DNA from 3 places in the Streptomyces sp. NPDC050997 genome. Region 2 is predicted to be linked to each of the others. Evidence: riboswitches for the same ligand, from Rfam matches in the RefSeq annotation. Region 2 holds a riboswitch; each other region holds the start of a gene.

Region 1 (4,190 bases), on a different contig from region 2:
GCACCTACGCCCTGCTCACCCACCCCGACCAGCGTGCCCGGCTGCACCAGTCCCTCGCCGCCGGTGAACGCGGCCTCCTGGAGACCGGCGTGGAGGAACTCCTGCGCTACGACGGCCCCGTCGAGCTCGCCACCTGGCGGTTCGCCACCCAGCCGGTCAGCATCGGCGGGCAGGACATCGCGGCCGGCGACCCCGTGCTCGTCGTACTCGCCGCCGCGGACCGGGATCCGGGACGGTTCGCCGAACCGGATGTGCTCGATCTCTCCCGGAGTGACAACCAGCACCTCGGATACGGCCACGGCATCCACTACTGTCTCGGCGCGCCCCTCGCCAGGCTGGAGGGCCAGAGCGCGCTCGGCACGCTCCTCACCCGTCTCCCGGACCTGCGACTCGCCGTGGATTCGGCCGATTTGCGCTGGCGTGGCGGGCTCATCATGCGGGGACTGCGCACGCTGCCCGTCGAGTTCACGCCACGTGATCGAGCCCCCCACCTGCGTAAAGGTGACAGGCCCTCCACTCTGTGATCTTCACGTGATCTACGCGGCATTAACTTGTGACAAGTGATCGTCTGCCTATACGTTCACGGATCAACGCGGTGCTGAGTGTTACCAGCCGCGCCATCACTGTTGTCTCGCGAAAGGTCTCCGCATGCTCTCCGGGAACGGCCGGCATCGTCGCCCCCGTCAGGCTCCGGCTCTCCTCGTCGCGGCCGGAGTGACTGGCTCCGCCATCGCGATCCCGCTGCTCGGTGCCACCGGCGCCAGCGCGGCCACCGGGACCACGTGGGACCAGGTCGCCAACTGCGAGACCGAGGGCTCCTGGAGCGCGAACGACGGCGACGGGCACTACGGCGGACTCCACATCGCCCAGAAGGACTGGGACGAGTACGGCGGCCTCGACTACGCCCCGCGCGCCGACCAGGCCAGCCGGAACCAGCAGATCGCCGTCGCCGAGAAGATCCTCGCCGACCAGGGTGTCGGCTACTGGTCCACCTGCGGGCTGCTCAACGGGCTCACCAAGGACTCCCAGGCAGCCGATGTCGACACGGGTGTGGGGAGCGGTGAGGGATCGGAGGAGTCGAGCGACTCGGGCTCGTCCGGATTGCTCGGCTCTGATGGTTCATCAACGGGTTCGTCCGGAAATGGATCCTCGGATGAAGCGTCGGGCACGCCTTCGGCGTCCGCGTCGAAGACTCCCTCCGACTCCTCCGAGGCGCCGTCGGACGGTTCGAGCAGGGCGGGCAATTCGGCCAAGTCCGGCACGTCCGCTGATTCCGGATCCGGATCCAGTGACTCGCAGGCATCCGACAGCCCCTCCACGAGTGCGGCAAAACAGGATGACTCGGACAACTCCTGGCGGGTGGGCGGCTCTTCGAGCCTGGTCGACACCGGAGCCCTCGGTGGCGGCAAGCACCGCGGCGACAGTGCCGACGAGGACGCGGCCGCCGACACCGCCGACACCGGCACCTCCGCCGGCCGTCACGCCGCCGGCGGTGAGTACACCGTCCGCGTCGGGGACACGCTCGAGTCCATCGCCGACTCCCTTGACCTCCAAGGAGGGTGGCGCGCCCTCTACGAGGAGAACAAGCAGGCGATCGGCTCCGACCCAAGTCATATCGCCCCCGGTCAGACCCTTGGACTTGGTGCCGAATAGGGCTAAACCGACGGGAGTTCACGTCACACTTCGCGCTGAATGTCCCATTTGGTGAAAGTGTGGGATGACTCTCAGAAGCCCTGATCGTCTTTGAAATTCCGCGGATCGCGTGTCTACGGTCAGGACCGCTCGCCAACACGAGCCCCGTCTGCCGCAACGCCGAATCCTGCCAGTGGCCGTACGGGAACAGTCGTCGCGTAAAGCGCCGTAGGCAGGAGCGGGGGACCCAAGGTAAGTGCCGGGCCCAGCAGTCAGCTGGACCGGCTTGGGGTGAAGTCGCGTCCCGGAAGGGACGCGGCCGGGCAACTCAACCGGCCCGAACCCGACAGCTCACCTCGTAGGCGTCGGTGAGGGGATCAAGCATGCTGTTTTCCGGTCAGGGCAAGCACCGCCGTCCGTCCAAGGCCACCCGCGCCGCCGCGATAGCGGGCGTCACCGGTGTCGCCATCGCCGCTCCGCTGATGGCGGCCGGCAACGCCTCCGCCGCCACCGCCTCCGAGTGGGACACCGTCGCCCAGTGCGAGTCCGGCGGCAACTGGTCCATCAACACCGGCAACGGCTACTACGGCGGTCTGCAGTTCTCCGCCTCGACCTGGGCCGCGTACGGCGGCACGCAGTACGCCGGGCAGGCCAACCAGGCTTCCAAGACGCAGCAGATCGCGGTCGCCGAGAAGGTTCTCGCCGCCCAGGGCAAGGGTGCCTGGCCGGTCTGCGGCAAGGGTCTGTCCGGCGCCTCCACCGGCGGCGGCACCGACACTTCGTCCGGCAGCGGCTCGTCCAGCAGCTCTTCCAGCTCGTCCTCCAACAGCACCGCCGACCGCTCGAGCGAGCAGCCGGCCTCCCGCTCCAACGACCGTCCGGCGGCCAAGAAGACCGTCACCACCCCGACCGGCAAGAAGGTCAAGAAGGGTGACGGGGAGTACAAGGTCGTCAAGGGTGACACCCTCGGCTCGATCGCCGCGAAGCACAAGGTCGAGGGCGGCTGGCAGAAGCTGTTCGAGCTGAACAAGGACATCGTTCAGGACGCCAACCTCATCTACCCGGGCCAGCAGCTGCACCTGAAGTAATACGCGGCGCCCGTCCGAACCACAGCGCCCTCACATGTGTGGTCCTCATACTGAAGGCCTCGTGAGGGCCCCCCGTCCCCACGGGCTCCCCGCTCTGGTGCGCGTTCCCCCGTACGCACCGGAGCGGGGTTTTTTGTGCGGTCTTTCCCGCGACCTTCGTGTGGTCTTTCTCGCCGGTCTTTGTTCCGTTCGGAAACAATTTCCTCTCGGTTCTGTCCAAGAGGTGGGTGACAGGCTGGCCGATCGCCCCAAGGCGGTTAGGCTCATCTCGCGGAGCCGACCGCGACTCCGTGCACTACGGGCCTCGCGGCCCCGCGTACCCGCGTCACATCCCAGAAGGAGATGCTCGTGCCGTCCATCGACGTCGTCGTAGCCCGGGAAATCCTGGACTCCCGAGGCAACCCCACGGTCGAGGTCGAGGTCGGCCTCGACGACGGCAGCACGGGTCGTGCCGCCGTTCCGTCCGGTGCCTCCACGGGTGCCTTCGAGGCCATCGAGCTCCGCGACGGTGACCCCAACCGCTACCACGGCAAGGGTGTCGAGAAGGCCGTCCTCGCCGTCATCGAGCAGATCGGCCCGGAGCTGGTCGGCTACGACGCCACCGAGCAGCGCCTGATCGACCAGGCCATGTTCGACCTGGACGCCACCGACAACAAGGGCTCCCTCGGCGCCAACGCCATCCTCGGCGTCTCCCTCGCCGTCGCCCACGCCGCCTCCGAGGCCAGCGACCTCCCGCTCTTCCGCTACCTGGGCGGCCCGAACGCGCACCTGCTGCCGGTGCCGATGATGAACATCCTGAACGGCGGCTCGCACGCCGACTCCAACGTGGACATCCAGGAGTTCATGATCGCGCCGATCGGCGCGGAGTCCTTCTCCGAGGCGCTGCGCTGGGGCACCGAGGTCTACCACACCCTCAAGAAGGTGCTGAAGGGCCGCGGCCTGTCCACCGGCCTCGGCGACGAGGGCGGCTTCGCCCCGAACCTCGGCTCCAACCGTGAGGCCCTCGACCTCATCCTCGAGGCCGTGAAGGAAGCCGGCTACACCCCCGGCGAGCAGATCGCCCTCGCGCTCGATGTCGCCGCGTCCGAGTTCTACAAGGACGGCGTCTACACCTTCGAGGGCAAGGAGCGCTCCGCCGCCGAGATGACGGACTACTACGCCGAGCTCGTCGAGGCGTACCCGCTCGTCTCCATCGAGGACCCGCTGTTCGAGGACGACTGGGCCGGCTGGAAGGTCCTCACCGACAAGCTCGGTGACAAGGTCCAGATCGTCGGCGACGACCTGTTCGTCACCAACCCGGAGCGCCTGGCCCGCGGCATCGACGAAGGCGCCGCCAACGCGCTGCTCGTCAAGGTCAACCAGATCGGCTCGCTGACCGAGACCCTGGACGCCGTCGAGCTGGCCCAGCGCAGCGGCTTCAAGTGCATGATGTCCCACCGCTCCGGCGAGACCGAGGACGTCACCATCGCC
Region 2 (4,190 bases):
CCGCGCCGACGAACTGTGCCGCTACGCCGTCCTGTTCGGCGACCCGCAGCTCGCCCTCACCGCCGTCGGGCGTGTGCTCGACGTGAGTGCGGAGGAAGTCCAGGAGGTCGCCAAGGCCTGCCTGCACCCCGACAACCGCGCGGTGCTCGTCTACGAGCCGACCACCACCGAAGCCGAAGACGCCGAAGACGCCGAAGACGCCGAAGCCACCGACGAGAACGACGAGGAGGCGGCCCAGTGACCGAGCTCGCCGCGATGGAGTTCCACCCCCAGCCCCAGGCGGGCGATGCCAGGCCCTGGGCGTTCCCGGCCCCCGAGCGCGGGACGCTCGACAACGGCCTCACCGTCCTGCGCTGCCACCGCCCCGGCCAGCAGGTCGTCGCCGTCGAGGTGCTTCTGGACGCGCCCCTGGACGCCGAACCGGCCGGTCTGGACGGCGTCGCCACCATCATGGCGCGGGCGTTCTCCGAGGGCACCGACAAGCACTCCGCCGAGGAGTTCGCCGCCGAGCTGGAGCGCTGCGGCGCCACCCTCGACGCGCACGCCGACCATCCCGGCGTACGGCTCTCCCTCGAAGTCCCCGCCTCCCGCCTGGCCAAGGCCCTGGGCCTGCTGGCGGACGCCCTCAGGGCGCCCGCGTTCGCGGACAGCGAGATCGAGCGGCTCGTCCGCAACCGCCTCGACGAGATCCCGCACGAGCTGGCCAACCCCTCCCGGCGGGCCGCCAAGGAGCTCTCCAAGGAGCTGTTCCCGGCGACCTCGCGCATGTCGCGCCCCCGCCAGGGCACCGAGGAGACGGTCGAGTCCATCGACTCGGCGGCCGTACGCGGCTTCTACGAGAAGCACGTCCGCCCGGCCACCGCCACCGTCGTGGTCGTCGGCGACCTCACCGACATCGAGCTCGACGCGCTGCTCGGCGACACCCTCGGCTCCTGGACCGGCTCCTCGGCCCAGCCGCGTCCCGTGCCGCCGGTGACCGCCGACGACACCGGCCGGGTCGTCATCGTGGACCGCCCCGGTGCCGTCCAGACGCAGCTGCTGATCGGCCGCATCGGCCCCGACCGGCACGCGCGCGTGTGGCCGGCCCAGGTGCTCGGCACGTACTGCCTGGGCGGCACCCTCACCTCCCGTCTGGACCGCGTCCTGCGGGAGGAGAAGGGCTACACCTACGGGGTCCGGGCGTTCGGGCAGGTCCTGCGCTCGACTCCGGACGGCTCGGGTGCCGCGATGCTCGCCATCAGTGGCTCCGTGGACACGCCGAACACCGGCCCCGCCCTGGAGGACCTGTGGACGGTGCTGCGCACGCTCGCGGCCGAGGGGCTGACCGACGCCGAGCGTGACGTCGCCGTCCAGAACCTCGTCGGGGTGGCGCCGCTGAAGTACGAGACCGCGGCGGCGGTCGCGGGCACGCTGGCCGACCAGGTCGAGCAGCACCTGTCCGACGACTTCCAGGCGACGCTGTACCAGCAGCTCGCCTCGACCGGCACCGTGGAGGCCACCGCGGCGGCCGTGAGCGCCTTCCCGGTGGACCGTCTGGTGACCGTCCTCGTCGGAGACGCCGCGCAGATCAAGGAGCCCGTAGAGGCTCTCGGCATCGGCGAAGTCTCCGTCGTCTCCGCGGAGTAGCGACACGGAGTAGCGACACGGAGTAAAGGCACGGAGCAGCCACAGCGGAGTCACCACACCTCCGCGAAGTGGCCACAGGTGTGCCCGGGGCCCCGGTGACAGCACAGTCACTGGGGCCCCTCGATGTCCGAATTGGGGGAGAGGTTGCCTGTCTGCCCTGTGGCATGCGCTACAAAAGCCGTGATCCGTTTGGGGATTGAAAGTTGCCCCGCTTAGCGTCATCCGGGCTGTCCGTCAGCCAGTGCGCCGCATCCGCGGCACCGGACAGTCATCGCCGAGTCCCCGCATGGCGCGAGCCAGGGGAGCCGGGGACCCACATGTGAAGTCCCTGGGGTGAATCGGACGCCCGCGCGCACCGCGAGGGGGTCCGTAGGAGACCTTCCTGCTCCGAACCCGTCAGCTAACCCGGTAGGCGAGAAGGAAGGAAAGGACAAGCCACCACATGGCGTTCATGTGCGCCGCCGGGAAGCACCGTCGTCCCAGCCGGATGAAGCGCGGCACCGCCCGCGCGGCGGGTGTCGCGGCACTCACCACCACCGGCGTCATCGGTACCCTGGCCGCCCCGGCGCTCGCCGCCGAGCCCGCGGTCGAGCAGACCGGCCTCACCCCCGTCATCACCATGGGTAATTCGATCGCGGACCAGATCGACGCCCAGGCCGTCGCCCAGAAGCAGGCCGCCGAGGAGGCCGAGGCGCAGCAGAAGGCCGAGGAGGCCGCGCGCAAGAGGGCGGTCGTGGAGGCCACCAAGGCCCGCGAGGCCAAGGAGCGCGTCGCCCGCGAGGAGGAGCGCAAGCGCCTCAACACCTATGTCGCCCCGATCTCCGGCTCGTACGTCTCGACGGGCTACAAGAGCGGTGGCTCCCTGTGGTCCTCCGGCAGCCACACCGGCATCGACTTCCACGCCTCGACCGGCACCACCGTCCACGCGGTCGGCTCCGGCACCGTGGTCGAGGCCGGCTGGGGCGGGTCGTACGGCAACCAGATCGTCATCAAGATGAACGACGGCACGTACACCCAGTACGGCCACCTGTCGTCCATCGGCGTCTCGGTGGGGCAGACCGTCACCCCGGGTCGGCAGATCGGCCTCTCCGGCGCGACCGGCAACGTCACCGGACCCCACCTGCACTTCGAGGCCCGCACGAGCGCCGAGTACGGCTCGGACATCGACCCGGTCTCCTACCTCCGATCGCACGGCGTGAACGCCTGACGCACGCGCCCGTGAACGTCTGACGCGCGCGTCCGTGAACGTCTGACGACGGGCGGCGAGACAACCCGAGGCCCCGGCTCCCCGAGCCGGGGCTTTCGGCGTTTCTGATGCCCGGCTGTCCAAAAAATATCCATGGGTTCCGGCCTGCCATCGGAAATTCCCGCTCATTGCAATAGAGTCACCGAACACACGTCAATCGTCGACGTTTCACGGGGATTAAAGCGGAGGTCGGTCATGCGTATTCCGGCGCACTCGGTATGCACGGCGATCCGTGACGACATCGTCGCGGGTGTCTACGAGCGCGGCAGCCGGCTCACCGAGGAACTCCTCGCCCGCCGCTACGGCGTCTCGCGCGTCCCCGTCCGGGAGGCCCTGCGCACGCTGGAGGCGGAGGGCTTCGTGGTGACCCGGCGGCACGCGGGCGCGTGCGTCGCGGAACCCACCGAGCAGGAGGGCACCGACCTCCTGGAGATGCGGGTGCTGCTGGAACCGCTCGGCGCCTCCCGGGCCGCCCAGCGGCGCACCGAGGCCCACCTCAAGGTGCTGCGCGGACTGGTCCGGCTGGGCCAGGAGCGGGCCAGGAGGGGTACCAGCGATGACCTGCGCTCCCTGGGGGGCTGGTTCCACGAGACCCTCGCCCAGGCGTCCGGCAGCCCGGCGATGACCTCCATGCTGACCCAAATGCGCCACAAGATCGCCTGGATGTACGCGGTGGACGCGCCCGCCAACCCGGTGGAGTCCTGGGCGGAGCACGGCGCGATCGTGGACGCGGTGGCGCGCGGGGACAGCGAGCGGGCGCGAGCGGTCACGGCGCTGCACACCGAGCGTGCCACGGCCGCGCACCGGTTGCGCTTTCCGTCGCAGGGAGATCGCCCGGACCGTGTGAGGAACTCGCAACATCCCGTAAACATGACGAGCCTGCGGCATTAACACGGCAGCCGTATACAAAGAGGAGATAATTCGAGGGGGATTATTTCCGCTGCCCGTAAACGGGGAAATCGACCTGTGACCGGGAAATGCGAAGGGGCTCGCCCGATAATTCGGACGAGCCCTTCGGGGTCGCGCTGCGGCGTTTGTGCTCAGACGGTCTCGGGGAGCTCCTCGAGACCTTCGGCGACAAGCTTCGCGAGGCGGTCGAGAGCGGCGTCCGCCCCTTCGGCGTCGGAGGCGAGGATGATCTCCTCGCCGCCCTGCGCGCCCAGGCCGAGGACGGCCAGCATGGAGGCCGCGTTGACGGGGTTGCCGTCGGCCTTGGAGATCGTCACCGGGATACCTGCGGCCGTGGCGGCCCGGACGAAGATGGAAGCGGGGCGGGCGTGGAGACCCTCGGCCCAGCCGACGTTGACGCGGCGCTCAG
Region 3 (4,190 bases), on a different contig from region 2:
TTCGAGATCTTGGCGCTGAAGGACTTCGGCGGGAAGCGCTTGGGGTCGAGGTCCAGGTCACGGCAGACCAGGGCCATCAGACGCTTGGAGTCGGCGGCGTCGTAGATCGAGAACGAGGACGTGAAGCCCAGCCTCTTCGACTCCCTGCGCAGGATGCGGACGCACGCGCTGTGGAAGGTCATCACCCACATCGCGTTCGCGCGCGGGCCGACGAGCTGCTCGACGCGCTCCTTCATCTCGCCCGCGGCCTTGTTGGTGAAGGTGATCGCGAGGATCTGGCCCGGATGCACGTTCCGCTCGCCGAGCAGGTACGCGATGCGGTGCGTGAGCACACGGGTCTTGCCCGAGCCGGCGCCGGCCACGATGAGCAGCGGGGCGCCGGAGTGCACGACAGCCTCGCGCTGGTTCTCGTTCAGCCCCTCCAGGAGCGCGGCCGGGTCCACCGCCGGGCGGGGGGCGCCGTCGCGGTAGTGCGTGTCCCGGTCCGGCGGCGCGTCGAACTTCCCGCCGAACAGATCGTCCGGAACGGGCTCCGGTACGTGATCGTCTTCGGGCGGCGGCGGGGGTTCCTCCTCGTGCCCGCGAGGGGTCTGGAGGTTCGCCAGGAAGCTGTCATCAAAGAGGCTGCTCATCGCCCTCCGAGTCTAGGACCCCCCACTGACAGCCCGCCGCCACCCCGAGAACATCGCCGGAATCCGGCGGCGGGCGCGGACCCCGAGGATCTTCCGGTGCCGGCCGCCCGGCAGCCTCCCACCCTGCGGGGCGAAGCCGTCACGGTCCGCGATCGACCAGGCCGGTCACGAAGGGGCGGACGTCACCACTCCGACGAAAACACGTGTAAGCCGATGCATATAGCTTAGATCGCGTATATCACTCAGATCGCTTCAGACCGTTTCAGAGCACTCCGGATCGACCACGACCGGCGACGTCCTGACTGAAGGTCACGAAAATGTATCGGGCATATCGAACATCAACCTTCACAGCGGCCACACGAGTTGGCTACCGTGCCGCACAGGCCGTACGACCCCCACCGGCGAACCTCGCCGGGCCGCGCGGCCCCCGCCGAATCCGCAGCGCCGCCGCGCGACTGGAACCGGGGACCCACCGAACATTGGGGTGAATCGGCCCAACTCCCTCTGGGACAAGGCCGTAGGGCAACCCTTCCTAACCACCCGCCCGAACCCGACAGCTAACTCGGTAGGCGGAACGTGGAAGGAGTCGCCTCCCTTGGCGTCGCACCGCAAGTCGCGTCCTCCGGGTACGCGCGTAGCAGGCATACGGACCCCCGCCCTCGCCACGGCGGCCCTCACCTCCGTCGCCCTGCTGTCCCAATCGGCGCAGGCCGCCCCCGTCGACGACAGACCCAGCCTCGAAGAGGTCGAACAGAAGGTCGACGACCTCTATCGCCAGGCGGAGTCGGCGACCGACAAGTACAACGCGGCCAAGGAGAAGACCGGGAAGCAGCGCAAGCGCGTCGACACCCTCCTCGACGACGTCGCCCAGCGCACCCAGAAACTCAACGAGGCACGGGAGGAGCTGGGTTCCTTCGCCGCCGCCCAGTACCGCACCGGCGCCTCCGCACCCGACACCGCGACCTTCCTGCTCGCGGACTCCCCGCAGGACTACTTCGACCAGACCCAGCTGATGGGTCGGCTGACCAACAGGCAGAAGGGCGCGGTCGACGACTACACCGTCGAGCAGTCCGCGACGATGGAGAAGCGCAAGGAGGCCACCGAGAGCCTTCAGTCGTTCACCGAGTCGCAGGGCGACCTGAAGACGGCCAAGGCGACCGTCCAGAAGAAGCTCGCCGGCGCCCGCGCCCTGCTGTCGCAGCTGACCGCCGAGGAGAAGGCGCGGCTCGCCGCGATCGAGGAGAAGAAGAAGCAGGAGGCGGAGCGCAAGGCCGCCGAGCTGGCGGAGCAGCAGGCCGCGGCGGAGCAGAAGGCCCGGGAGGAGGCGGCTCAGCAGCAGGACAGCGGCTCCTCGACGGGCTCCACGTCGTCGGGATCCTCGTCCACGTCCGGCTCCGCGTCCGATTCCGCGCCCGACGCCTCGTACGCCACCAAGGCCGAGAAGGCGCTCGCCTTCGCCCGCGCGCAGATCGGCAAGCCGTACGTCTGGGGCGCCACAGGCCCCGGATCCTACGACTGCTCCGGCCTCACCCAGGCCGCCTGGAAGGCCGCCGGCGTCTCCCTCCCGCGCACCACCTACGATCAGGTGAACGCCGGCACCACGGTCGCCCTCTCCGCCGCCCAACCCGGTGACCTGGTCTTCTTCTACGACGACATCAGCCACGTCGGCGTGTACATCGGCAACGGCATGATGATCCACGCCCCAAAGCCGGGCGCGTACGTCCGCGAGGAGTCGATCTACTACGACGGCGAGTCGTCGATCTACCGCGTGGTGCGACCGGCCTGACCCTGCCCATCCGGGGGCGGACGGCGTTCGTCCGCCGCCTCCTCCGGAGGCGGGGCGGCTCTCCTGCGGCTCGGCGCGGGCGTGGTCCTGTCGGCCTACGCCGCCACCCGCGCGGAGGTCACGTCCACAGCACCGCGATGAAGATGTTCGCCGTGGTCAGCGCGCCCACCAGGCCGAACATGCTCTTGTCCACCCGCTCGTCGTCCCGCTTCACGTAGACGAGGCCGAGGATCACGACCAGCAGGGCCAGCTTCACGCCGATCTTGATGTTGTTGACGGGCTGGTCGTCGGCCTGGTTGAGGCCTACCAGGATCGCGCCGGTGACCAGCATCGTCAGGGCGCCGTGCAGCATCGCCGGGACGAAGCGGGCGGTGCCCTGGCCCATCGCCTTCATCTGGGTGAGGAAGCCGCCGAGCAGCGAGGCGATGCCGATGATGTGCAGGCCGACGAAGAGATGGATGAGTACGTCCATGAGGCCGGAGCCTAATCAGGGGTGCGGGAGGCATCTGACACCGGGCCGCCCCACTGGACCGGATCTTGCCCGACCAGATCTTGCATATATGCGGCCCATAGCACCTGGCGACTCCCCTGTGCCGCGGATTCCTCACCTCGGTCATCGCTCTGCGTGAAGTCGACGACGCCAATGGCGGATCACGGTCACATACGGTCACCAGACGGCCTACACGCGGCACTTCCGTACATCGCGTTACCGTGCCGTCACAGTCCGGTTTAGCGTCCTCAACCAGGTGACCGGCTCCCCACCGCCGCCCGGGCCAGGGGCGGCAGTCGGCCACCACCGCCGAGAAGTCCGGCGGCGGTCCGTTCCCCCTGTGCGGGCCGCCGCCGGACGCGTCATCCGCCTCCGGGCGGCCGTACGTCCGCTCCGCTTGGCGTTCGTACGGATGAGGCGGTCGTACGAAAGGACGTGCAGTCCAGTTGGCAGCGCACCGCAAGCCCCGACAACGTTCGGTCAGCGGCAACACGGCCCGCACCGCGGCGACGATCGCCCTCGCGGGCGCGGCGACGGCGACGGGTTTCGACGGGACCGGACACGCCGAGCCCCAGCTGACGCCGACGCAGGTCAAGGCGAAGGTGGACAAGCTGTACCAGGAGGCGGAGGTCGCCACCGAGAAGTACAACGGCGCCAAGGAGAAGGCGGACAGCGCGGAACAGCGCCTCTCGACACTGCGGGACGAGGCCGCGCGCCGGACGGAGAAGCTCAACTCGGCGCGGGACTCGCTGGGTTCGATGGCCAGGGCGCAGTACCGCGACGGCGGCCTGGATCCCGCGCTGCAGCTCGCACTGTCCGACGACCCTGACCAGTACCTGGACGGGGCCGAGTTCGTCGAACGGGCCGGCACCCGGCAGGCCACGTCCGTCGCGAACGTCCGCGGACAGCTGCGGGAGATCGAGCGGTTACGCGGGGCCGCGCACATCGAGCTGACCTCGCTGAAGTCCCGGCAGGCTGAGCTGAAGCGGCACAAGGACACGGTCAACGGGAAGCTGGACACGGCCCGACAGCTGCTGTCCAGGCTGCCCGCCGAGGAACGGGCCCGGTACGGGGCCGGCGGCGACGGGGCCCGCGCCGCACGGTCCGCCGGCGCCGCGCGGGACACCCTGAAGGCGACGGGGACGGCCACCTCCGAGGCACCCGACTCCCGTGCCGCGGCCGCCGTCTCCTTCGCCTACTCCAAGCTGGGCAGCCCCTACGTGTGGGGCGCGACCGGCCCCGCCGCCTTCGACTGCTCGGGCCTCATCCTCGCCGCGTACCG

The links. A riboswitch is a leader RNA that binds a small molecule or an ion and turns the genes downstream of it on or off. The one in region 2 is predicted to bind cyclic di-AMP.
Region 1: another riboswitch for cyclic di-AMP. It lies ahead of AB0H86_RS20140 (transglycosylase family protein); the one in region 2 lies ahead of AB0H86_RS30670 (M23 family metallopeptidase).
Region 3: another riboswitch for cyclic di-AMP. It lies ahead of AB0H86_RS33295 (NlpC/P60 family protein); the one in region 2 lies ahead of AB0H86_RS30670 (M23 family metallopeptidase).

What each region holds. Positions count from the first base shown of each region.
Region 1 is NZ_JBFAGK010000008.1:112,160-116,349, reverse strand. Features, by position in the region: gene AB0H86_RS20150 (cytochrome P450) at 1-524, shown strand, start outside; gene AB0H86_RS20145 (transglycosylase family protein) at 649-1,653, shown strand; cyclic di-AMP (ydaO/yuaA leader) riboswitch at 1,847-2,012, shown strand; gene AB0H86_RS20140 (transglycosylase family protein) at 2,016-2,720, shown strand; gene eno (phosphopyruvate hydratase) at 3,069-4,190, shown strand, end outside.
Region 2 is NZ_JBFAGK010000016.1:122,720-126,909, forward strand. Features, by position in the region: gene AB0H86_RS30660 (pitrilysin family protein) at 1-241, shown strand, start outside; gene AB0H86_RS30665 (pitrilysin family protein) at 238-1,626, shown strand; cyclic di-AMP (ydaO/yuaA leader) riboswitch at 1,889-2,055, shown strand; gene AB0H86_RS30670 (M23 family metallopeptidase) at 2,069-2,833, shown strand; gene AB0H86_RS30675 (GntR family transcriptional regulator) at 3,068-3,763, shown strand; gene AB0H86_RS30680 (HPr family phosphocarrier protein) at 3,913-4,190, opposite strand, start outside.
Region 3 is NZ_JBFAGK010000019.1:87,733-91,922, forward strand. Features, by position in the region: gene pcrA (DNA helicase PcrA) at 1-632, opposite strand, end outside; cyclic di-AMP (ydaO/yuaA leader) riboswitch at 1,051-1,220, shown strand; gene AB0H86_RS33295 (NlpC/P60 family protein) at 1,228-2,418, shown strand; gene AB0H86_RS33300 (hypothetical protein) at 2,537-2,890, opposite strand; gene AB0H86_RS33305 (C40 family peptidase) at 3,355-4,190, shown strand, end outside.